4 regions of the Brevibacillus nitrificans genome follow, and region 1 is predicted to be linked to each of the others. Evidence: riboswitches for the same ligand, from Rfam matches in the RefSeq annotation. Region 1 holds a riboswitch; each other region holds the start of a gene.

What was found. A riboswitch is a leader RNA that binds a small molecule or an ion and turns the genes downstream of it on or off. The one in region 1 is predicted to bind S-adenosylmethionine.
Region 2: it holds a riboswitch for S-adenosylmethionine, as region 1 does, so the genes downstream of both, mtnK (S-methyl-5-thioribose kinase) here and EDM59_RS01935 (homoserine dehydrogenase) in region 1, are expected to answer to the same signal.
Region 3: it holds a riboswitch for S-adenosylmethionine, as region 1 does, so the genes downstream of both, EDM59_RS30320 (sugar ABC transporter substrate-binding protein) here and EDM59_RS01935 (homoserine dehydrogenase) in region 1, are expected to answer to the same signal.
Region 4: it holds a riboswitch for S-adenosylmethionine, as region 1 does, so the genes downstream of both, EDM59_RS25905 (MetQ/NlpA family ABC transporter substrate-binding protein) here and EDM59_RS01935 (homoserine dehydrogenase) in region 1, are expected to answer to the same signal.

What each region holds. Positions count from the first base shown of each region.
Region 1 is NZ_RHHU01000003.1:6,236-12,141, reverse strand. It holds gene EDM59_RS01940 (aminotransferase) at 1-884, shown strand, start outside; gene EDM59_RS01935 (homoserine dehydrogenase) at 956-2,221, opposite strand; SAM riboswitch class I at 2,303-2,412, opposite strand; SAM riboswitch class I at 2,492-2,599, opposite strand; gene EDM59_RS01930 (DinB family protein) at 2,699-3,214, opposite strand; gene EDM59_RS01925 (cyclase family protein) at 3,276-3,899, opposite strand; gene EDM59_RS01920 (Gfo/Idh/MocA family protein) at 3,987-4,982, opposite strand; gene zwf (glucose-6-phosphate dehydrogenase) at 5,022-5,906, opposite strand, start outside.
Region 2 is NZ_RHHU01000005.1:167,846-173,751, reverse strand. It holds gene EDM59_RS10870 (methylthioribulose 1-phosphate dehydratase) at 1-175, opposite strand, end outside; gene EDM59_RS10865 (2-hydroxy-3-keto-5-methylthiopentenyl-1-phosphate phosphatase) at 179-853, opposite strand; gene EDM59_RS10860 (2,3-diketo-5-methylthiopentyl-1-phosphate enolase) at 850-2,064, opposite strand; SAM riboswitch class I at 2,223-2,327, opposite strand; SAM riboswitch class I at 2,535-2,679, shown strand; gene mtnK (S-methyl-5-thioribose kinase) at 2,896-4,125, shown strand; gene mtnA (S-methyl-5-thioribose-1-phosphate isomerase) at 4,122-5,162, shown strand; gene EDM59_RS10845 (ABC transporter substrate-binding protein) at 5,376-5,906, shown strand, end outside.
Region 3 is NZ_RHHU01000028.1:83,497-89,402, reverse strand. It holds gene EDM59_RS30325 (sugar ABC transporter ATP-binding protein) at 1-1,267, opposite strand, end outside; gene EDM59_RS30320 (sugar ABC transporter substrate-binding protein) at 1,389-2,411, opposite strand; SAM riboswitch class I at 2,523-2,644, opposite strand; gene EDM59_RS30315 (sensor histidine kinase) at 2,841-4,091, shown strand; gene EDM59_RS30310 (IclR family transcriptional regulator) at 4,147-4,878, opposite strand; gene EDM59_RS30305 (amino acid ABC transporter permease) at 4,925-5,593, opposite strand; gene EDM59_RS30300 (ABC transporter substrate-binding protein) at 5,663-5,906, opposite strand, start outside.
Region 4 is NZ_RHHU01000018.1:66,606-72,511, reverse strand. It holds gene EDM59_RS25920 (FAD-binding oxidoreductase) at 1-1,240, opposite strand, end outside; gene EDM59_RS25915 (methionine ABC transporter permease) at 1,326-1,988, opposite strand; gene EDM59_RS25910 (methionine ABC transporter ATP-binding protein) at 1,988-3,025, opposite strand; gene EDM59_RS25905 (MetQ/NlpA family ABC transporter substrate-binding protein) at 3,060-3,890, opposite strand; SAM riboswitch class I at 4,023-4,126, opposite strand; gene EDM59_RS25900 (DUF2294 domain-containing protein) at 4,342-4,698, shown strand; gene EDM59_RS25895 (ABC transporter substrate-binding protein) at 4,947-5,906, shown strand, end outside.

The sequences.
Region 1 (5,906 bases):
AGCAAGTGCTCGTCATGAATGGCGGGATCGCTGCCAACTTCCTGGTCTTTTACTCGCTCGTAAAGCCTGGCGACCATGTGATTTCCGTCCATCCGACCTATCAGCAAATCTATGACGTACCAAAATCGTTCGGTGCCACCGTCGATTTGCTGCATTTGAAGGAAGAAAACGGCTTCCTGCCGGATCTCGATGAATTGCGCTCGCTCGTGCGGGAAAATACGAAGCTCATCTGCATCAACAACCCGAACAACCCAAGCGGATCACTCATGGAGCGAGATACCTTGGAGCAAATCGTGGAAATCGCCCGCTCCTGCGGCGCTTACCTACTGTGCGACGAGGTCTACCGCAATCTGCTGCAGGATGATGATCTCGTCGTCCCTTCTGTCGCTGACCTGTACGAAAAAGGAATCAGCACTTCCAGCATGTCAAAGGTTCTTTCCTTGGCAGGACTGCGTCTCGGCTGGATCGCAGCTCCGAAAGACGTAATTGAGGAGTGCATCAAGCATCGGGATTACACCACGATCAGCGTAGGCATGCTGGATGATCTTTTGGCTGTCCATGCCATGAAAAACTACGACCGGATTTTAACCCGCAATCGAAAAATCATTAAAGACAATCTGGCAATCTTGGATGAATGGGTAGCAAATGAGCCTGCCATTACGTACGTCAAGCCACGCGCTGGTACCACCGCGATGCTCAAATATGATTTGCCGATTTCCTCCGTCGATTTCTGCGAAGGATTGTTGAAGGAAACAGGCGCCTTCCTGACTCCCGGTATTTGCTTCGATATGGAAGGCTATCTGCGAATCGGTTACGCTTGCGAGACAGAAATGCTGCGTGAGGGCTTGCAGAAGCTTTCGGAATACATCCGTTCCAAGCGATAAGGTTTTGAATCAGTCGACAAAGGCTGTGGAGGCTTTCTCCACAGCCTTTTTTTGCATGAGGCGAAGCAATCTTACTCCACTGAGCCAAGCAATGGGAAACATCGCACCTGTAACCCAAAGTCGGACCGCAGGAGGTCGGAATGCTCATCCGTGAAGCCCGTCGTAATCAAGCCAGCGCGCAGGACTCCCCCCAAGTCGAACTGAACTTTCAGCTTGTGCACTTCCACACCTGCCAAGCGCAAGAAGTGAAGAACCCGATCTGGAGTAGCTGCAGGTCCAGTCCCTTCCACATAGCAAAAGGACTTCGCTTCCGTCTCTTGCGTCGTTTCCGCGCCCCCTTCTCTTTCCTTCCATACAGGATGCGGGGTAAATGGCTGGGTCAGCAAATACGCTAAATCTTCCACGACTGCACTCGCTGTCGGCAGCTCGCCTGCTCCTCTCCCCGTAAACAGCAGATCCCCGACAATATTTCCAGACAGCTGAACGGCGTTAAACGCGTCCTGAATTTGTGCCAAAGGATGACTGAGTGGCAGCATGGTTGGCTCCACGGAAAGACGGATGCCTTCTCCTGTTTGCTCTGCTTGCGCGATCAGCTTGATCCGGTAGCCGAGCTCACCTGCGATGCGGATCTGCCCAGCCGTCAAATCCGCTATCCCTTTGCGGTTTACTTCTGCCAGTGGGAGTGATTCGCCATATACCAATTGCGCGAGGATGTACAATTTGTACATCGCATCGAAGCCCTCCACATCTGAGCGCGGGTCTGCTTCGGCATAGCCGAGCTCCTGAGCCTGCTTCAATACCTCTTGATACGAGAGCTGCTCTTGCTCCATTTTTGTCAGAATGAAGTTGGTCGTTCCATTGAGGATGCCGCGAACGCCGCTAATGTCATTGGTGCGCAGGAATTGGCGCAAGACCCCCAGAATCGGGATTCCCCCTGCTACGCTCGCTTCATAGGCCAGATGCACCTGGTGCCTGTTCGCCAAGTCCACCAGCTCTGTTCCTCGTTTTGCGAGCAGCTCTTTATTGGCTGTGACGACATGACAGCCTTTCTCGATCAGCGCACGCACATAATCGTACGTAGGCTCGACACCGCCCATGACTTCAACGACAATATCGACATCGCTTTTCAACACGTCTTCAAAATCCGTGGTCAAAACGGAGCGATCCAAATGTACGGCTCTCTCCTTTTCCGAGTCACGCACCAGCGCTTTGACGATCTCGATTCGTTTCCCCAGACGAGACGCCAGCTTTTCCTGCTGCGAACGAATGGTTTTAATGACACCGCCCCCAACTGTTCCCAAACCCAACAACCCTACTCTTACGACCCCTGTACTCATCTCATTCACCCCATCTGTAGTAGTGCCGAACAAGAAAAAACCTTCTTCGGTTAAGAAGAAGGTTGGTTGGTCGATCCCTTCTTCTTATCTCGCAGGACGTAGACATCCTGCAGGAATTGGCACCTTGTCATCTGCTGCATGACGGTTGCCGGGCTTCATAGGGCCAGTCCCTCCACCTCTCTGGATAAGAAAACATCCTATGTAGTTCAAAAAATAAAAAACCTTCCTCGATAAGAAGAAGGTTCGTAATATCGTATACGAATGACCCGCTTCTTATCTATCGAGACCATCGTCTCGCAGGAATTGGCACCTTGTCATCTGTTGCATGACGGTTGCCGGGCTTCATAGGGCCAGACCCTCCACCTCTCTGGATAAGAACGTTTTATGCTATTGAGGACTATTCTAAGAAATTCCACCCCATCCGTCAACAAAAAATTCACGCTATTCCACTGACTTTAAAAAATTGCCGCTTACAGCCTATACCCCGTATCTTTCCACCAGAATGCTGCGGTGATGCAGCTCGTGACCCGCGATGATAAACGCCAACGCTCTCACAGAAATCACGCTGTTATTGGCCGTTCCCTTCCGCATCCAGGACTCTTCCGGCAAGCCTTTAAGCAAGGCAATCGTAGCCAGGCGAACGGCTTGGTATTCCTCTAACAGATCGCTCACTGAGCGGGATGAAAACGAGCCCTGTGCCACATACGCTTCATCGTCGTAGCCTGCCAGCCCTGTTTCATCTGCTCTGGCAAATCGGAGCAGTCGATAGCTCATGATTCGTTCGGTATCGATGAGATGTCCCAGCACTTCTTTTACTGACCATTTCCCTGGAGCGTAGCGATGCTCCTCCTGTTCCTTGGTGAGTGCCGAATACTGTTTGGTCGTTTCCTGTATGTGAGCAGCTAGCAGCTGAACCAGGTCGCCATCTGGCACGAGATCGATATACCTGCCGTAGTAGGCGATGTATTCGTCTTGCATTGGACGTGTGATCATGTTTCTTACCCCTCTTTCTTTGGACGAAAATAAACAACCAACGCTCCTTGCTGACTATCCCTTAAGAAATCGTGACCCCATCCAGCAACAAGACCCGTGCTGGTGCGGCGTCTGTACCCATTAGCTTGAGCGGAGCCGCAACCATCAAATACTCCCCTTGCGGCACTTCCTTCAAGCGCAAGCCTTCGATGATAATGATCTCGCTGGCAAACAGTGTTTTGTGGGTCGGATGCCCTTCTTGGCTTCGCTCGATCCCCAGTGCGTCCGTCCCTACGCCTCGCACACCGAGATTCGCCAAATATTCCGCTCCATCCTTTGCCAAAAAGACAAACTCGAAATCAAAGGCTTCTTCCCAGGAATTTCTCGTTTTGAACAACAGAAAATCTCCGGCCCCAATCTCAAATGCCTCCAGATCGGCGCGTCCGATTCTGTCCTGCACATGGGTGAGATCCAGTACTTTGCAGGTTCCTACCAGCTTTTCCAATGAAATAGATTCAAACGTAGCCCCATCCGTCACCATGTGCAGAGGAGCATCTACATGAGTTCCTGTATGTACATCCAGCTCAATCCTTGATTCGGTCACATATCCATTGGTCACCGGGTTGATTCTGGGCTGCTTCTCCGGCTTGTTTTTGTAGACCGTCATCCCTTCATAAACAGCACCCGTTACATCGTACATTTTCATGCATGTCATCCTCCAAATCAAAGTATGGTTGGACCAAAGCTACGTACGAATCTGAAAATTCAAACAGACACCTCCAAAAGCTTGGTGCTAGTCTTCAGCACCGGGCAGGTCTGGCGGATAAACGAGACCGATTTGTCTTCTCGCTTCGTCCATGATTTCCATCGTGTACAGCGAGCTTGCATGGGAATTCGTCGCGGATTGCCGTTCGCCACGCTTGGCAAGCTCCATGAACTCTCGGATTTCATAATGCATCAGCTTGGGCGTTTGCTCCTGGGTGATATCTTCGACTCTGCCATCCCTGTAGCGGATCTCAATCTTTTTCAGGTGATTGATTTTGTCGATGACCATCGTAGCCAGCTCCCCTTGAATTTCGGTTGGCAGATAGGAGTCTGTAATTTTGGAGTAAATGACCACAGCCTCTTTATCTTCGTACTTCATGAGGATGCTTCCTTCACCATCTACGCCGGATTCGAGCATGACCGCTTCCGCTTTTACCGAGTCGGGCTTTCCAAACAGGACAACGAGCGGATACAGACAGTAGACCCCGATATCCATCAGTGCCCCGTTTGAAAAGGCAGGGTCAAATGCGTTGAGCACGGTACCTGACTTGAAGGCATCATAGCGCGAGGAGTATTGGCAATTCGCTGCGAAATAGCGCCGAATTTTCCCGAGCTTAGGAAGATTCTCCTGGATCGCGCGGAAGTTGGGGGCAAACGTCGGTTTGACTGCTTCCATGAGGAGAACCCCGTTTTGTTCGGCAGCCGCCAGCATCGCACTAACCTCTTTTGCGTTTGATGCAAACGGCTTTTCACACAGCACGTGAAGTCCATGCTCCATACACAGGATCGCTTGTCTCGCATGAAAGGAATTTGGGCTGGCGATGTAGACCGCATCGATCTCCTTGCTTTCGGCCATCGCCCTGATATCCGTAAAACGATGGGGAGCGCCCATCATTTCGGCGAACTCCTTTGCCCGCTCTTCTGTGCGAGAGTACACAGCGGTGAGAGAAAAACCTTCCACTTCCTTCCCAGAACGAATGAACTCCTCGGTGATCCAGTTGGTACCTATGACGCCAAAACGCATCGCAGATCGCTCCTTTTTTCGCCAGGCGCAGGCGATTGCCTACGAATGGCTCGTGATCGGTTCCCTCTCCGGGGCTTTGTCCAGCCACCATTGAAATCCGTCTGCCAAAAGCAGCTCGGCTGAAGCATCAGGTCCGTACATCCCCGCAGGGTACACGTGCAGCGGAACAAGGTCTTCACGGAAGGCAGCCATAATCGGTTCTACCCACATCCAGGACAGCTCGACCTCTTTCCAGTGCGCGAAGTACGTCGAATCCCCTCTCAGCGCATCAAACAAGAGCAGCTCGTAGGCTTCCGGCACATCCTTGGTGCCTGCAGAAAAGTCTACGGTGACCGGCTCTATTTTGCCGCTATTGGTTGGATTCTTACTATTGACCTGCAAAGCAATGCCCTCGTCCGGATTCACGCTGATAATCAGTAAGTTCGGTGCGGGCTTCTCCTGCCGATGGCGGTACAGCTTCTCCAACGGGTTTTTAAACTCGATGACGATTCTCGTCGATTTTTCCTTCATCCGCTTGCCTGTACGGATGTAAAATGGCACCCCCTGCCAAAAGGGATCGTCAATCCAGACGCGCGCGGCTACAAAAGTATCGGTCTTGGATGCCTCGCTGACTCCAGGCTCGTCCACATAACCGACTACCGGCTTGCCGTGCAGCTCTCCTGCTCCGTATTGTCCGCGAACCACATGCTGGCTGACCTCTTCTTTTCGCAAAGGGCGTACCGCTTCCATTACTTTTCGTTTTTCTCCACGAATCTCCTTTGCCGTTATGCGTTTTGGCAGGTGCATAGCTGTCATCATCAGCATTTGCAGCATGTGATTTTGCACCATATCCAACAGGGCACCCGTATGGTCATAATACCCAGCCCGTTCTTCTACACCGACGGTTTCTCCTGCGGTAATTTGCACATTGGCGATATATTGGTT
Region 2 (5,906 bases), on a different contig from region 1:
AGAGCTTGGTTTTGTCCTTGCCGCTCGCTGTTACGGCAAATTGCAGCGGTTCATTGGCAACCTTGATGGAAAGGTTGCCGCTCGTACCCGGGAACCAGTCCCGGCGAGCAAATGTCAGCTTGGCGTCGTCCAAGCGGCGAAAAGCGTCCAAGCGTTGTTCAAATGTGGCAGTCATGTTTTAGCTGACCTCCTGTTGACGTTTCAAATCTTGTAGGATGGCAATCACATCATGGAATGTGGCAAACGTGCGGTGTGGCAGATTCAGCTCCTCCGCCCTCTGGGCGAGGAACGAACGGGCAATCACAAAGTCGGCGATCTTGGCACCAGCCAAATCGGTGATCGAATCTCCGATCACCACGCGGTAGTAGTCGGCAGGATCGTAGCGGCGAATGATCGTCGTTTTGCACATGCCACATCCATTGGAGCAGTGATCGTCACAGGAGTGCGGCCAGGTGATCGTGATCTTGTCGCCGGAAAAATCACTTCCGTTGCAATAGATCGGTACATCCTTCAGATCAAACGGAGCGAGGATCGGATCGACGAAGAAGTCGATGCCGCCGCTGGTCACCAGCCATTCGATTCCCTCTTCGCGGCAGAAACGGACGAAATCCGCAAAGCCAGGGCGAATCGATGCTTCGCTGACGATAAAGTCAATAATTTCTTCGCGCAGAGAGGAGGGGAGCAGCTGGAACAGCTTTCCGACCCCTTCCTGCACGCTGATTTTTTGCGAAAGGATTTGTTCGGTCAAAGCTTCCCACTCGGGTGGAGCAAACCTGCGGACAATCGCCACAATGTTGTCTTTTTCCGTGATGGTACCGTCAAAATCGCAGAAGAGAACGAGCTTTTTGCTCATCGTCCGCCACCCCACTTCGTAAGGGCCACAGCCAGCTCAGAGGAACCCTCGGCCGCTTCCTGCAGCGTTTTACCAGCGGTCACTGCCAGGGTAGCAGCAACAAAAGCTTTTGCCCCTGCAGTCGCACCGCCTGGGTGACCGTGGATTCCGCCACCTGCATTGACGATCTGGTCGAGTCCAAAGTCAGCGAACAGCTGCGGCACGAGTCCCGGATGAATACCGGCAGATGGGACTGGGAACGAACGGCGGATGCCTTCGAGAGGTGCCGTCAAGTTTTCAGCCAGCTGCAGCGCCTCGGTCTTGTTCAGCGCAACGTTTCCATATGGAGATGGGAAGAGCACCAGGTCTGCTCCAGCAATCCGCATCAGCTTCCCGAGCAGGAGCGGAGTCGCAATCCCGTAATCCGGCGATGGATAGTAAGCACCAGCCAAAGCTGGATGCGCCATGATCGGAACGTGTACATCTGGATCAGCTGCCAGGCGGTGCAAGGCGTCGAAGCCAAAAGCCAGGACATTGAACAGGAGGCAGTCGGCTCCAGCGTCAATGGCGCGCTTAGCTTTTTCATTCAGCTCGTTTACCGGACCTGTCAGGTTGGCCGCGTAGAGCACAGGCTTGCCGATTTCTTCTTCCGTTTCGATCGCGATCTGTTTAAACGCCTTGATTCTCTCGAGGAACGGAGCGCGTTCATCCGCAAAGAAAATTTCGTCATCTTTGACCAGATCTACGCCGCCCAATGCTTGTGCGCGAAACTGGGTTTTCAGATCATCAAAAGGCAATCCCAGGCAGGACTTGAAAATGCTCATCAATAGTGGACGGTTGTGGGCGTCCAGGCGATTGCGCAGCCCGTCAATGCCGTATTTTGGACCAGGGAACGTTCCCAAAAACGACTCAGGAAAGCTGACATCGACCAGCTTAATCTTGCCATCCATGGAGAGCTTCCCAAAAATGCCTGTCAACAAGGAGGGAATATCGTTGGTAAAGTTGCGAGTCGGATAGCTGACGGTAATCAGGCCGCGCGTTTCTCCGTTCTCCAAGGTTTCCAGCGGAGTTGCGCTTACTGCTTCGCCCAGATATGGCTTTAGCTCGGCTTGTTTGGCCGCAGGCAATTCCGTCCAGGAACCTACAGTCATACCGACTGCGATCGATTCTGCTTTTTGGTTCAAATCTTTGGCTTGTGTCAAATAGGTGACGAGGATACGGTGCTCACTCATTGCTAGGACTAATCCTCCTTAAAAACGGTGATGTGAGAAAATAAAAAGAGCCTCCCCAGCGATCAGGGAGGCGGTTGTCGACTATCAGAACGTCTTCGTCTCCTCTCATCTCTCGGGTTCGTAGTCGAGGCAAAGGAAAACAATATCCTAAATCTCGACTCTTATCCGTTGGAATTAGCACCGTTTCGCTTTCTAATAAACATAGAATAGCGCCGGTTGCCGGGCATCATAGGGCCAGTCCCTCAGCCAGCTCGCGATAAGAGTTATGAGGTTCACGCTAGAACAGCGTGTGCGATAGCTTTATGATAAGGCGATCAGATGCGGTAGTCAAATTATTTTTTGCCGAGTTTACACATAGGATTACAGGACAAACAAATGAGGGAAAGCATATTGCGGGGAAAAAGGGTGTTGACAGCATCAGGTAGAGGAATGTATGATTCAAACTAAATTCAAAACTGCATACGTTGGATACCTTATCCAGAGAAGGTGGAGGGACTGGCCCGATGATACCCGGCAACCGACACGACGCTTTTCAGACGTTCGAGACGACTGATGCATAGGCGACGTGCACGGTGCTAATTCCTGCAGAAACAAAAGTAGTCTGGAAGATAAGGGGGACAAGGGCACGTTTCTCTATACGTGACGATCGCGACCTCTTTTCTTCGGGAAAAGAGGTCTTTTTGTACAGTAAGAATTTATAAGATTCTTAGCCAGTATAAGTGCAACTATGGCTCCACCGCAAAGCTTGGCGAAGCCAAGTTTTCTAATATGACATCGCTTGGACCAGCCTACTGGAAATAGACAAAAATCGGCAAAGGGGAGAAAGGAATCATGGCATATCGTGCATTGACAGAACAGGAAGCAGTGGAGTACGTGAAAGCATTGCCAGGGCTTTTTACCGAGGGAGCTACGCTAGTCAGCAGTGAGATTGGCGACGGCAACCTCAATCTGGTGTTTGACATTCGAGAGGAAGCGACAGGAAAAAGCGTGATCGTGAAGCAAGCTCTTCCTTACGCTCGCGTGGTAGGGGAGTCCTGGCCACTGACGGTAGACCGTGCGCGCATCGAGAGCGAGGCACTTCGTCTCCAGCACAAATACGTACCGGATCTCGTACCGGAAGTGTATCACTTTGACCAAGAGCTGGCGTTGACCGTTATGGAAAACGTGGGTGACCATATCATCATGCGCAAAGGCTTGATCGAGGGCAATCGCTATCCGCTGTTCGCCAAGCAGATTGGGAAATTCCTCGCGCACACGCTATTCTACACATCTGATTTGGGGGCAAACCCGTACGATAAAAAAGCGCTCGTCGGAACATTCTTGAATCCGGAATTGTGCAAAATTACGGAAGATCTGGTGTTTACTGATCCTTATGAAAATGCGCCAACGAACGACTTCAATCCTTTGATTCAAAAGGAAGTCGAAGCAATCTGGGAAAACAAGCCGCTCAAGCTGGAAATCGCAAAGCTGAAATTTGACTTCCTCACCCGAGCAGAAGCGCTGCTGCACGGTGACCTGCATACAGGCAGCATCTTCATCACACCGACCAGCATGAAAGCGATCGACCCTGAGTTTGCTTACTACGGACCGATTGGCTTTGACATCGGTGCAGTCATTGCCAACCTGCTGCTCAACTACGCAGGCCAGCACGGATTGCAAAAAGACCAAGGAGAACGCGAATCGTATCGCGAATACTTGCTTGCAACGGTGGAGGATGTCTGGAATGAATTCGTCTCCCAGTTTGTGCAGCTCTGGCACAAGCAGGCAAAAGAGCGCAGCGCACATGTGGAGGGCCTGTGGCAAAGCTATGTGAACCGTCTGATCCAGGATACCGCTGGCTTTGCAGGCTGCAAAATTTTGCGCCGCGTGATCGGATTGGCTGGTGTCGCTGACTTGAACAGCATCGAGGACGTTCAAGTTCGCGCCGAAGCAGAGCGCTTGGCACTCGCTATCGGGGAAGCACTGATCCTCGGACGCAGCAATCTGGAGGAGTCTACCGACATTACGGACCTCGTCCGCACCGTGACAGCAAGATTTTATCAGGAGGCAACGACCGTATGACAACAAGTACACAACTCGCGCCAGTCAAATGGGAGGATGATGCTCTCGTCCTGCTCGACCAGACGCGCTTGCCTGTAGAAACCGTTTATTTGACACTGACTACTGCAGAAGAAGTATGGGCGTCTATTCGCCACCTGCAGGTACGCGGAGCGCCTGCGATCGGCATGGCTGCAGCCTATGGCCTGTACCTTGGTGTTCGGGGCAGCGAAGCGACTACGAGCGAAGCGTTTGCCAAGGATTTGTTGGCAACGGCAGAATATTTGGGAACGTCTCGCCCGACTGCGGTCAACCTGTTTTGGGCACTTGACCGCATCAAGGCGCGGATCCAGCAAGAAGGCGACAAGGCGATCAGCGAGCTGAAGGCGGCGGTTCTCGACGAGGCACTGGCGATCCAGCGCGAAGATGCGGAGGTATGCCGGACCATCGGGGAGCATTTGCTGACTTTGCTGCATGATGGCATGGGCATTCTCACACACTGCAATCCTGGTGCACTGGCAACAGCTGCATACGGGACGGCGACTGCGCCGTTCTATTTGGCAAAAGAGCGCGGGTGGGATCTGAAAGTATACGCGGATGAGACTCGCCCGGTTCTGCAAGGTGCTCGTCTCACAGCATTCGAGCTGCAGCAGGCAGGAATCGATGTCACGCTGATCTGTGACAACATGGCGGCGATGGTCATGGCACAAGGAAAAGTCGAAGCAGTTATCGTCGGAACAGACCGCGTGGCGGCAAACGGGGACGTGGCAAACAAGATCGGGACCTACGGCGTCGCTGTTTTGGCGAAAGCGCATGGCATTCCGTTTTACGTGGCAGCCCCACTTTCCTCGGTAGATCTGGAAACCGCAACAGGTGCGGATATTCCGATCGAGGAGCGTCCAGCCGAAGAAATTACTCACGGCTTGGGCAAACAGGTAGCTCCGGACAACATCAAAGTGTACAATCCGGCATTTGATGTGACGCCGGCCGAATACATTACGGCAATCGTGACCGAAACCGGTATTTTCAAGCCGCAGGAAATCGGCAACAGCAAAAAATAGCTTCAATAGAGAGACACCTACTTCCATGCGTGGAGGTAGGTGTTTTTGTTGCAAAGGAGTGGCGAAGCTCGGTTTGCGAATAGATAAGGAAGTGATTGACATTGCGGATATCTGTATTATAGTAGTATCAAAGGTTAAATCCGATTAATTACATATGATTAATTTGATTAAAGATAAAGATACAAATAGCAAACATACAGGGGGAAGACAGAGATGAAAAAGTTGCTACAGCCAGTAGTTGCGGTACTTGTTTCGGTAGCAGTAATGGTGAGCGGATGCTCCTCTTCCGGGGAAACAGCCAAGCCAGCTTCAACCGATCAAAAGCCAGCGGAGGAAAAAGCCAGCACCAAAATGGTCAGCATCGGTGTTTTTAATCCGCCCATCTCTTTTAATCCCTTGATCAGCTCCCGGGACTTGTCTTCGGCAGAGCTGGGTACTTTGCTGTTTGAACCCTTGATCAACCGGATCGAGCCGCTGCAATTTTTGCCGCAGCTTGCCGAGTCCTTTGATACGACAGATAAGCAAACCTATACGGTCAAGCTGAATCCGAACGCCAAGTGGACCGATGGCACTGCTGTTACAACGGAGGACGTAGCTTATACACTTGCGCTGATCGCCAACCCGAAGGTCGAATCTACGCTTGGCTCATCGATCGCTTTTCTAGAGGGAGTCGGACCAGACGGGAAGCTGCCAGAGGGACAGACGGAAATATCGGGCTTGAAGATCATCGATGCGCAAACCTTT
Region 3 (5,906 bases), on a different contig from region 1:
GCTCGTCGAACATGAAGATGCTGGCGTCCGTCTCCAGCCATTTGCCGATCGCGACCTTCTGTTGGTTTCCCCCGCTGAGAAATCCAACCAGCTGGCTAATATCCGCTGTCTTCACACCCAGACGCTGCACCAGATCCTTCGCCAGACCGGCTTCCAATCCGCTGCGGATAAAGCCGAACGGAGACCACTTGGAGATCGTTGCCACAGACAGGTTGCTCTTTACCGATTCCTCTACGAAAATGCCTTCTTTTCGTCTTTCCTCTGGCACGAGAACGATTCCTGCATCCACGGCGTCTTTTGGTGTACGGATGCGCAGCTGTTTTCCTTTCAGCTTGATCTCTCCCGCTTCTGCCGCGTCCGCTCCGAACAGCAAGCGGGCAAGCTCGGTTTTCCCGGCACCCACGAGGCCGACGACTCCGACGATCTCTCCCTCGCGTACAGTCAGATCGGCATGGCGCACCTTTCCGCCTTTGGCACCGGTGACTTCAAAGATCGGCTCGCCAATCTCGACAACAGCTTTCGGGAATTCCTCCGCAAAGCTTTTTCCCAGCATGTGACTGATGACCTCGTCCATATTGGTCGCCTGTGTTTCCGTCGTTATCACGTGCTGACCGTCACGCATGATGGTGATGCGATCACAAATTTCAAAGATTTCCGGAAGGCGGTGAGAAATATAGATTATACCGACGCCTGCCTTTTTCAGCTGGGCGATAATGTGAAACAGCCGTTCGCTTTCCTTCGTGCTCAGGGGAGCTGTCGGTTCATCGAAAATGACAAACTTGGCCTTTTGCACAGTCGCCCGCGCGATGAGAATGAGCTGCTTTTCCGACAGCGAGCATTCTTCTACTGTCATTTGAACAGGAATGGAGAATCCGAATCCACGGAGCAGCTCTTCGGACTGAGCGTATAAACGCTGCCAGCTTACGAAGCTCGAGCCTTTGTCCTGGACGAGCTGATCCAGCAAAATATTTTCCGCGACACTCAAATACGGAACCAAAGCCGTATCGACTTCCTGATAGACACATTGAATTCCCAGCGCCTTGGCATCCTGCGGGGATTGTATCTGGACCGCTTGATCGTCAATCGAAATGGTTCCACCATCTGCCTGGTAGGCGCCCGTGAGAATTTTCATCAGCGTACTTTTTCCTGCTCCGTTCGCTCCGAGCAGCGCGTGAACCTCCCCTGCCTTCACTTCAAAATCAACGGTTCGCAGTGCAGGCACTCCGGAGAACTGCTTCTCGATGCCTTGCATGTGTAAAGTAGACAATCTATCCACCCCCTAGTTGCGCTTTTACTGGCTAAGAAATCCATCCATTCTTTTCTATAAATAAGGAAGATTCCCGTTGAGAGGTTCAACGGGAATAGCCAATCCTTTCATCTATACGATCTTATTTGCCCCACTCTTGCACGTATTGGGAAAGATCAGCCATCGTTACTTTTTTGTCTTTTGGCAGGTCCGATTGTTGTACGAGCACTGGGTTCAGGTTTACGTTGTCTGGTACTTCCTCGCCTTTGATCTTTTTGAACACTGTTTCAGCCTGGATGCGACCGATGTTGGATGGGTCTACCGCAGCTGTTGCTGTCCAAGGAGAGTTTGGTTCTTGGATCATTTGCAGGTCTTCGTCGCTCAGGTCGATGGAGTATACTTTGATCTCGGTGCGTCCTGCCTGCTGAATCGCACGCGTCGCGCCTTTTCCGAACTCATCCCATGCTGCCCATACCGCTGTGATGTCACCTTTGTTTGGATATTTCTTCAGGATTGCTTCCATTTGGGATTGTGTATCCAAAGCAGTATTGTTGGTAGCCGAACCGAAAGCGGCTACTTCCTTGATGTCCGGATATTTCTTCAGGAACGCATCATAGGTGATTTGGCGTTTTTCCATTGGCGCAAAGCCAGCTACCCAGATTTTTACGATGTTTCCTTTGTTGCCGTTGTCCGCAGCAAGCTTCTCGAGACTCAGGTCAGCCAGCTTTTGGTCATCCTGCGCAACGGTTGGTACTCCTGCGATTTTGATATCGGTGTCAAAGAGTACAACCGGGATCTTCTTGTCTACCGCCTTTTGGGTGCCTTGCTGCAGGGCTTCTGCCGTACCGTGGTCGATCAGAATTCCGTCAAAGTGCTGGTTCACCGCTGCATCCAGGTTGGAAGCCATTTTCGCCAGATCGGTGTCTGCATTGAAAACAGTCAGCTCTCCGCCGTTTTTCTCCACTTCCTTTTTCACCCCGTTGATGTACTGCGCCGAGAACGTCCCCACATTTTGGCGCATAATCAATGCGATTTTCTTCGCTTTCTCGCCGGAAGCGCCGTTTGCGCCGTTCGGAGCAGCCGCCCCTCCACCGTTTCCGCACGCTGTCAGGGCGAGCGATGCTGTCAATGCAAGAGTCACGAGCAGACCAAATTTCTTTTTCATGGATGTTCCCCCTTTTTTTGTGAACTCATCGCAGAAAGGAGCTAGTTTTTGCCCATTAGAAAAGCCTCTTTCCACCAGAAAGAGGCTAAAATCGTCAGCACGATATTCCGCCTCTTATCTGTCAGGTATTTCTACCTGGTGGAGTTAGCACCTTGGCGCGGGAGACAAAAAATCTCACGTGCTAGGTTGCCGGGCTTCATAGGGCCATTCCCTCAGCCTTCTCTGGATAAGAGTAGTTATTATTTTCAAAACGTTTCTTGAATATATACAGACTATAATCAATCCATTGCCCACCTGTCAACTAGGACTTTTTTAGGAGATGTTTCTTTATTGTGACAAATTTGATACTCGAATCTTTGGAGGGATTGTCGTATGCCGTGTCGAATTAACGGTGGATGATTCAGAGCCAGTCTGCGGTGGAGATGCACGATGAGCCTATTAAAAGAAGTCATTCTTCAAATGTTTTTTGTCCTGATCCCTTTTGTCCTGTTCAATATCTACTACCGGGATAAAATGAGAAATTTTAGCCAGTCCTTCATCCTGGTTACTAGTTCGATCAGTTTATTCCTCGCTATGACGTTTTCTTCCAGCGTAGTAGAAGGGGTCATCTTTGACGTTCGCTACGTCATCATGTTTTTCGGGCTTGTCTATGGCGGTGTCCAGACAGGCTTGATTTTGCTGGGCGAATTCGTCATTTATCGACTCTACCTGGGCGGCGATGGTTCGTTTATCGCCTTGGTCATTTCCGTCTTCTCCTTTTCGGTGTCCCTCCTCATGTACAGAACCTACAAAACTACTCACCGGAAAACGTTTTTCACAATATTGGCGGGCGTATTGTTTTCCATCATCGCCTTAACGCTTACCTACTTCTACCTCCCCCACTATTTTGTTAAACATTTGACGTATCACATGCTGGTCATCCCCTTGCAAAACACGCTCGGTATCTGGATTCTGATGTCCCTGTTCAGTAAATCCGTATCGGACAAGGAGATCTTTATCAAGCATGCGCAAAATGAAAAAATCGAAACGATGAGTCATGTCGCAGCCTCGCTCGCTCATGAGGTGCGAAACCCGCTAACGGCCGTAAAAGGCTTCTTGCGTTTGATGCAGGAGAATCCGCATGACTTCACCAAAAGCGCCCAGTATATGAACATCTGCATGGACGAAATCCAGCGCACGGAAGTGATTCTCTCGGAGTATCTGGCTATTTCCAAGCCTTTGACAAACCGGCATGAGCAGGTTAACGTCGTAGAGCTGTTAAAGGTCATGCGAGCTGTGATGTCGCCTTTTGCGATTCTGCACAATGTCGAATTGGAAGTGCGTACACCTGATATATCCGTCACGATCATGGCCAACCCGGATGAGATCAAGCAGGTGCTCGTGAACTTTATCAAAAATGCGATTGAAGCCTGTACGAACGTAAGGAAAGGGAGAGTGTTCCTGTCGCTGGTAGTCGAGGAAGGCAAAGCGATTCTCATCATCAAGGATAACGGCGTAGGAATGGATGAGGGCCAGATGAAGCGTTTGGGGTCCATTTATTTTTCTACTAAGTCGAGTGGAACCGGACTTGGTCTGACGTATTCCTATCATGTCATCCACACAATCGGTGGTACCGTGACCGTGAACAGTAAACCAAATGTCGGCACAAAATTTTCGATCATCTTCCCTTATCAAGAGTAAATCCCCATACCCAGGTCGGGTGATGGGGATTTTTTCATTCCAAAAGATCCGTTTGCTAGACTCCGCCGATTTTCGCGGAGACCGTCGCGGCCTTTTCTTTGACTCTCTCAATCAAAAAAGACATGCGATCTTCTGTCACGCGAAAGCTGGGGGCATTGATCGACAGTGCCGCCACAATCTGATTTCCGTAGCTGAAGATAGGGGCCGCCACCGCGACAGTCCCTTCCGTTTTCTCCCCGTAGCTAATCGCATAGCCTGTCTCTTTGACATGCGCCAATTGATCAAGAAACGGCTGCTGCAGGGCAGGAGCGAGCTGAGCTGCGACGACCTTTCTCACTTCCTCTGGCTTCCAATGAGCGAGAATCGCCTTATTCGGGGCACCGATGGTCAGTGGGATCCGCTCGCCCATGTTCTCGTCAATGCGAATCTTCAACGGACTCTCTACCTTTTCGATCGGAATGGAATCATACCCGGCTGGCACGCTCAAGAAGATGCTCTCTTCGACTTCGTGAGCAAGCTCCTCCATAATCGGCCTCGCCACGTAGCGAAAATTGATTCGGTTATGCAGGGTGAAACCGATTTCCATCCACGTGTAGCCTGCCTTGTAATGCTTGGTGACCGGCTCCTGCTCGACCAGACCGAACTGCATCATCGAATCGAGAAACCGGTGAAGCGTACTGATCGGCAATCCGGTAGCACTCGCCAAATCGGATATTGGCCAAGCTTGTTTCTCGTCGGAAATCAGCACCCGGATAATTTTCATCGTCCGCTCGATTGATTGAACCATAGTCCCCCGCCCTCTTTGGCCATGCGCTGGTTACGCTGCCACACTGTTATCCTTGGCTTGCTTTTTCGAAAGTGCGACCGGTAGACAGCCGCCCTTCCAGCCTGTTCACAAAGTAAGTGAAGATCGTAATCATAACCAGGTAATACAAGCCTACTACCATGTAGGTTTCAAGCTGGCGATAGTTCGAGGCCGCTTCGCTCAGACCCGTTCCCCATAGATCCTGCATTCCTACGTATGCCACCAGAGACGAGTCCTTCAACCCGATAATGAACTGGTTTCCCAAGGAAGGAATTGCGCGGCGGAACGCCTGTGGCAAAATGATGCGTCTCATCGCGAGCGGATAAGACATCCCGAGAGATCTCGAAGCCTCCATTTGCCCGCGGTCAATCGACTGGATCGCCCCACGGAATATTTCGGCAATATAGGCGCCATTATGAACAGCCAAGGCAATCGCCCCTGCCCAAAATTGGGAGAGCGTCACCAGATTGGATATCCCGAAATACAAAATGGCAATCTGCACGATCAGCGGTGTGCCGCGAATGACCGTGATGTAAATATGCGCGATGTAGTTCAGTACCTTGGAGCTGGAAATCCGGAAAAAAGCAATGACGAGGCCCACTCCACAGCCGAGCAAGAGCGCAACTGCCGTCAGCTTGAGCGTGAGCCATGACGCTTTCAGAAAGAGGGGATAACTGGATAGAAGAATGTCGAGAATCACGTAAGATCACTCCTCGCATGTAGCTGAAAAATGGGGGCGTCCAGCCTGGACACCCCGTAACCCGCCTTATTGCTTCTGCAAGATGTTGCGACCAAACCATTTTTGGCTGATTTTCTCATACGTGCCGTCTTTGATGATCTCATCCAGCGCCTTGTTGATGCGATCTACGGATTCCTGATCCCCTTTGCGTACTGCGATCGCCTGTTCATCAAAGCTGAGTGGTTCGCCCACATCCATCACTTTACCGCCGCCCTCTTTGATGAAGCGCAGACCTACCACCTGGTCTGTAATCACGGCATCCAAGCGTCCG
Region 4 (5,906 bases), on a different contig from region 1:
TGCAGGTACCGCCTTTTTGCAGGGCGTATTCGACGATTTTGGCATTGACCTCCTCGGCCAGCTGTACTTCTGCTGGATCCTGCTTGTTGAACATCAGCGTGGTGTGGAAGTTTCCATCGCCCACGTGACCTAAAACACCGCCAGCCAGTCCGCTTTGATCGATGACCTCGCGAGCATAGACCACCGCTCCTGTCAGTTCGGATAGGGGGGTGCATACATCCGTGAGCATCATTTCTTTACCGGGGAAGCCGTGCTTGAAGGCGTAGGCGAGATTATGGCGCGCTTCCCATAGTTTTGCCCTTTTTTTGGAATCTGTTTCAACTAAAAAGTCAACGGAGCCATTTTCTTCGAGCAGCTCTTGGGCAAAGGAGACGTCGTGCGTCAGTCCAGCTTCATTGCCGTGAAACTCGAGGAACAGGGTAGGCTGCTCCAAATAATCCGTTTCACTATGCAGATTCACTTGGCGGATCGAGGTGCTGTCCACCAGCTCGACACGGGCTATGGCAATTCCGGCTGCCAGCAAGGACATCGCCCCGTCAACTGCCTGTTTCATCGTAGGGAACGTCGCACGGCCAGCGATGACCGTTTCGGGAATGCCGTATACCTTGAGGGTGATTTCCGTGAATGCGCCCAGCGTACCCTCCGAACCGACAAACAAACCGGTGAGATGGTAGCCGGAGGAGGATTTGGCGGAAAGACCGCCTGTATGAATGATGGAGCCGTCAGCCATTACGACTTCGAGGTCACGGACTTGGCTGCGCATGATGCCGTATCGTACGCTGGTCGTGCCGCTTGCATTCGTAGCAGTCATGCCGCCGATAGTCGCATCTGCACCTGGATCTACGGGGAAAAAGAGCCCGTGCTTTTTTAAAGCGGCATTGAGCTGTGTGCGTGTCACACCTGGCTGTACGCGCACGAGAAAGTCATCGGGACGTACCTCAATGATTTGGTTCATCTGCTGAAAATCGATGGAGATACCGCCTTTAAGCGGGATGCAATGTCCTTCCAGACTGGAGCCCACCCCAAAAGGAACAACGGGGATACGGTGTTCATTGGCGTATGTCAAAATGGCCGATACCTCTTCTTTCGTAGTCGGAAAAACAACGACGTCAGGGAGTACCGGTGTATGATGAGACTCGTCCTTGCTATGCTGCTGCAGCATGGTTTCATTAGTCGTAGCACGGTCGTCTGCCGTGATTTTCTTCAGATCCTCTAAAAGCGTATGGGGGATGCCGCTCATTTTTGAATGCCTCCGTTTCAATGTTCATCTCTATTACGATCATACAAGAACCTCTAACCGTATGACAGTTAGAGGTTCAAATGGATTAGGAACTCTTTTTCAGTTTTCTTGCCGCCCAGTTGCCCAGGGATTGAATCAGCTGAACCAGAACGACGAGGATGACCACGGTAATGACCATCACTTCGATGTCCCAGGATTGGTAGCCGTAGCGAAGAGCCAGGTCACCCAAGCCGCCTGCACCGACAGCACCTGCCATCGCAGTTGCTCCGATCAAACCAATCGTGGCGATCGTCAAGCAAAGGACGATACCCGGACGTGCTTCACGAAGCATGATGCGGAAAATAATCTGCGTGCGAGATGCGCCCATCGCCTGGTAAGCTTCGATTACGCCGCGATCTACATCGTGCAGGGCTGTCTCCATCAAACGGGAGATATACGGCGCTGTGTACACGATCAGGGGAACGATGGCCCCCTCGATTCCGATGGAAGTGCCGACGATCAGCTCCGTGAACGGAATGATCGCGACCATCAGGATGATGAAGGGGAGGGAGCGTACGACGTTAATAATGGTATTTAAGGTGTGGTAAATCCATTTGTTCGGAAACAAATGATTGCCTTGCGTGATCACGAGCAGAATCCCCAAAGGAATCCCCACCAATGTCGCGATGACCAGAGAGAAGCCGACCATGATGATCGTCTCCTGCAAAGACTGTCCAAAAACCGGGATCATTTCTGCCAAACGTTCCATTAGTTGCTTCCCCCCTCTCGAGACACGATATCTACGTTATAGACGGAATCGCGTAGAAACTGGATGCCTGCTTCTACGTCTTTTTCCTCACCGGAAATGTGCAGGAGCAGGATGCCCAGTGCCGTTCCTTTTATCGACGTGATCGATCCGTACAGCAGGTTGGTGCTGACCGGAAAACGAGCCGACAAAGTACCGAGGACGGGATCGAGTGCAGCATCGCCGCGGAAAGCGACGCGAAGGATTTTGGCTGCAGGTCCACTCTGCTTGATGTTGTCTACAATCTCGCTCGGTACATTGTCATCGAAAATGGTCTTGATGAAATTCTTGGTGGTTTGCTGCTGTGGATTGCTGAAAATATCGAGAACAGAGCCTTGTTCGATGACCACACCGTTTTCCATGATCGCTACGTTGTCGCAGATTTTTTTGATGACCTGCATTTCGTGCGTGATCAGCACGATGGTCAGATTGAATTTCCGGTTAATGTCCAGAAGAAGCTCGAGAATCGATTCGGTCGTCTGCGGGTCGAGGGCTGAGGTAGCTTCGTCGCACAAAAGAATCTCCGGATCCGTCGCCAGGGCACGAGCAATCCCAACACGCTGCTTTTGACCACCCGACAGCTGGGAAGGATAGGAGTTTGCTTTGTCTTCAAGCCCAACCAATCGCAACAGATCTTCTACCTTCTTCTTGATCACATCTTTCGGTACCCGGTTCATTCGCAAAATCTCGGCTACGTTGTCATAGACGTTATAAGAGGACAAGAGGTTAAAGTGCTGAAAGATGATCCCGATTTTTTTGCGGGCATTGCGCAAATCCTTTTCTTTCAGCGAGAGCATATCTTGACCGTTGACGACGACGGAGCCGCTGGTCGGCTTCTCGAGCAGGTTGATCGTACGAAGCAGGGTGCTTTTCCCTGCTCCGCTGAAGCCGATCACGCCGAAAATCTGTCCTTTTTCCACGTTCAAGGTGACGCCCTTCAAGGCTTGAACCTGCTTGTTTCCCACTGTATACGACTTATGGATGTCGGTTAGCTGTATCATCTCTCCAGTCTCCTTGTTGTTCGATATTTAGTGCTTACCAGGATGGGAGCACAGCTCCTTCAAAATGTTCGTCGATGAACTTTTTCACTTCTTCCGAACGATAAATCTCAACCAGTTTTTTCAGTGCAGGGTTGTCTTTGTTTGCTTCGTTTGCAGCCAAGATGTTTACGTATGGAGAATCGGAAGTTTCAGAGAAGATGGAATCCTTTTTTGGACTGTAGCCAGCTTCCATAGCAAAGTTGGTGTTGATGCTCGCCAATTCTACGTTGTTGAGGGAGCGTGCCAGGAAAGCAGCTTCAAGTTCTTTAAATTCCAATTTTTTCGGGTTCTCGATGATATCCAATGGAGTTGCGTTATTGCCTACGCCATCTTTTAGTTTGATCAGACCGGCTGCTTGGTACAGCAACAGTGCACGAGCACGGTTTGTTGGATCGTTTTGGATGCCCACTACACCGCCTTCAGCGACTTCTTCCACTTTCTTGTGCTTGGTGGAGTAGAGACCCATTGGGAAAGTTACTGTTTTGCCAATTTCGACAATTTTTGTTTTGTGGTCCTCGTTGAATTTGTCCAGGAACGGAATGGTTTGGAAGCTGTTTGCATCCAGATTACCTTTATCGAGAGCTTGGTTTGGCTGTACGTAGTCATTGAATACGACGACTTCAACTTCCAGGCCTTGAGCTTTTGCGACCTCTTTTACTTTGTTCAAGATTTCTTCGTGAGGTCCGGCAGTTACTCCGACTTTCACTTTTGTCTGTTCGGCAGCCGCGCCATTTGTTGCAGGTGCAGCTTCTTGTTTTGCGCCGCAAGCAGTCAGCAAGGATGCTGCGAGCAGTAGTGTGCTAAGCAAAATTCCCGTCTTTTTCATGATGAATTTCTCCCCTTTTGTCTAATGAGTGTGTATGTTTTGAAAAATGAAAACCATGAGGGTAAAAGAAAAACCTCTTCCCGAAAGAAGAGGTTGTCGTAAACTGTCAGAGTTCGTCAGTTACTCATGCCTCTCTTATCTTCCGGAAATTCTCCCGCTGGATTTGGCACCATATCTGTAAGAGATAGGTTGCCGAGGCTTCATAGGGCCAGTCCCTCCGCCTCTCTTTATAAGAGATTGAAATATGAAGTTCAATAAGGTGTAATCCTTATTTGGATAGTAGGATTATATCTCGCATTTTTATACATGTCAAATGTTATTCGACAACTTTCTACCATTCTGAATTTTGGTAAATCGATCAAAATACGAATGATTACTTGATAATGACGTTTATCATATGTATAATGAGAAAAAATCAATAACCCTGATACTTACTCTCGTAGGTGATGTCATGACTTTACAGGACACAAACGAAAGCAGAAAAAGGCTGTCTGCCATCTACAACGAGATAGCCAAGGAGTTGTTCGGATTTGGGACAACTTTACTGAGAGTAACTATCGAAAATAATATCGTCACCTTCTATGCGAAGCATCGGCGCTCACCGCGTTCCGCTGCATTGGAAGGGGAGGCGCCTGCTCTGAAGCTCGAGGTCGATTTCCGAATGTCGCTGCTTTATAAAAAGAAGCTGCGAGAGCGTTTGGAAGAAGAAATGAATCTCGACATGGAAGCAGTTTTGAGGGATTACGACGCGGCTACGCAGATCGCGATCACCAATGTGATTTTGGCAGAACCACAATCGAATACCTAACGAAGTCGTTCGGATTTTCCCTTTGGATCTATCTGAAGGGAAGACCGATGACAACGGAAAACGGGTGTCGCTACTCTTTGTTTACGAAGAAAAGTGCTCTTGTTTAGAATGCTACGTTCTAATCAAGGGCACTTTTCTTTTCTTTTTCTACCAGATAATTCCTTTTAAAGGTGTGATGACGCATAGACCAATAAGGCCGATGGAAACAATCAATTCAATAGAAGACGAAAATATGGAGGAATATAACGATGAAAAAGTGGTTAACGGGGGTTCTTTCCTTTTCGATGATTTCCATGGCGCTGGCAGGCTGCGGCAGCAGCGAGCAGCCAAAAGACAATGCAGCTGGCGGAGCGGCAAAAGGAGAACCGCAAAAGCTGGTCATTTCTACCTGGGGCTTTTCTGAAGACTTTTTCCGCAAAGAAGTGTATGAGCCATTTGAAAAAGAACACAACGTCAAAATCGTGCTGGAAATCGGGAACAACGCCGAGCGTCTGAACAAAATTCGCCAAGGCAGCTCTGATGTGGATCTGATCTATCTCTCTGACTACTATGCGCAGCAAGGAATCGAAAGCGGTGCGTTTGAAAAGATCGACCGCAGCCGTATTCCAAACTTAAATGAGATCTACGACATCGCCAAAGCGCCGCTGGGTGAAGACTACGGCCCGGCTTACACCATTGGACAATTTGGGATTGCTTACAATCCAAACGTAATCAAAACGGAAATCAAAAGCTGGAAAGACCTGTGGAGTCCTGAGGTAGCAGGCAAGCTGACGCTGCCAAACATCACTTCCACTACGGGCCCAATGATTCTGGATGCTGCTTCCCAAGTGGCAGGCAGCAAAGAGTTCAATGAAGACCAAGCTTTCGCGAAAATGAAAGAAGCAAACAAGGGCGTCGTGAAATACTACGACAAGACCTCTGAGTATGTAAACATGTTCAGCCAAGAGGAGATCGCAGCAGGTCCAATCATGGAAATGTACTTCAAAGACATCCAGGCTGCTGTTCCTGAAGCGAAATTCGTGACCCCGGAAGAAGGCGGCTACGCAGTCATGAATACGGTGAACATCGTCAAAGGCAGCAAAAACAAAGAGCTCGCTGAAGACTTCATCAACTGGCAGCTGAGCAAGGACGTTCAAGAAAAAACAGCAAAAGCAAAAGTGGATTCTCCTGTAAACACAGGCGTGAAGCTGACTGACGAGGAAGCAAAA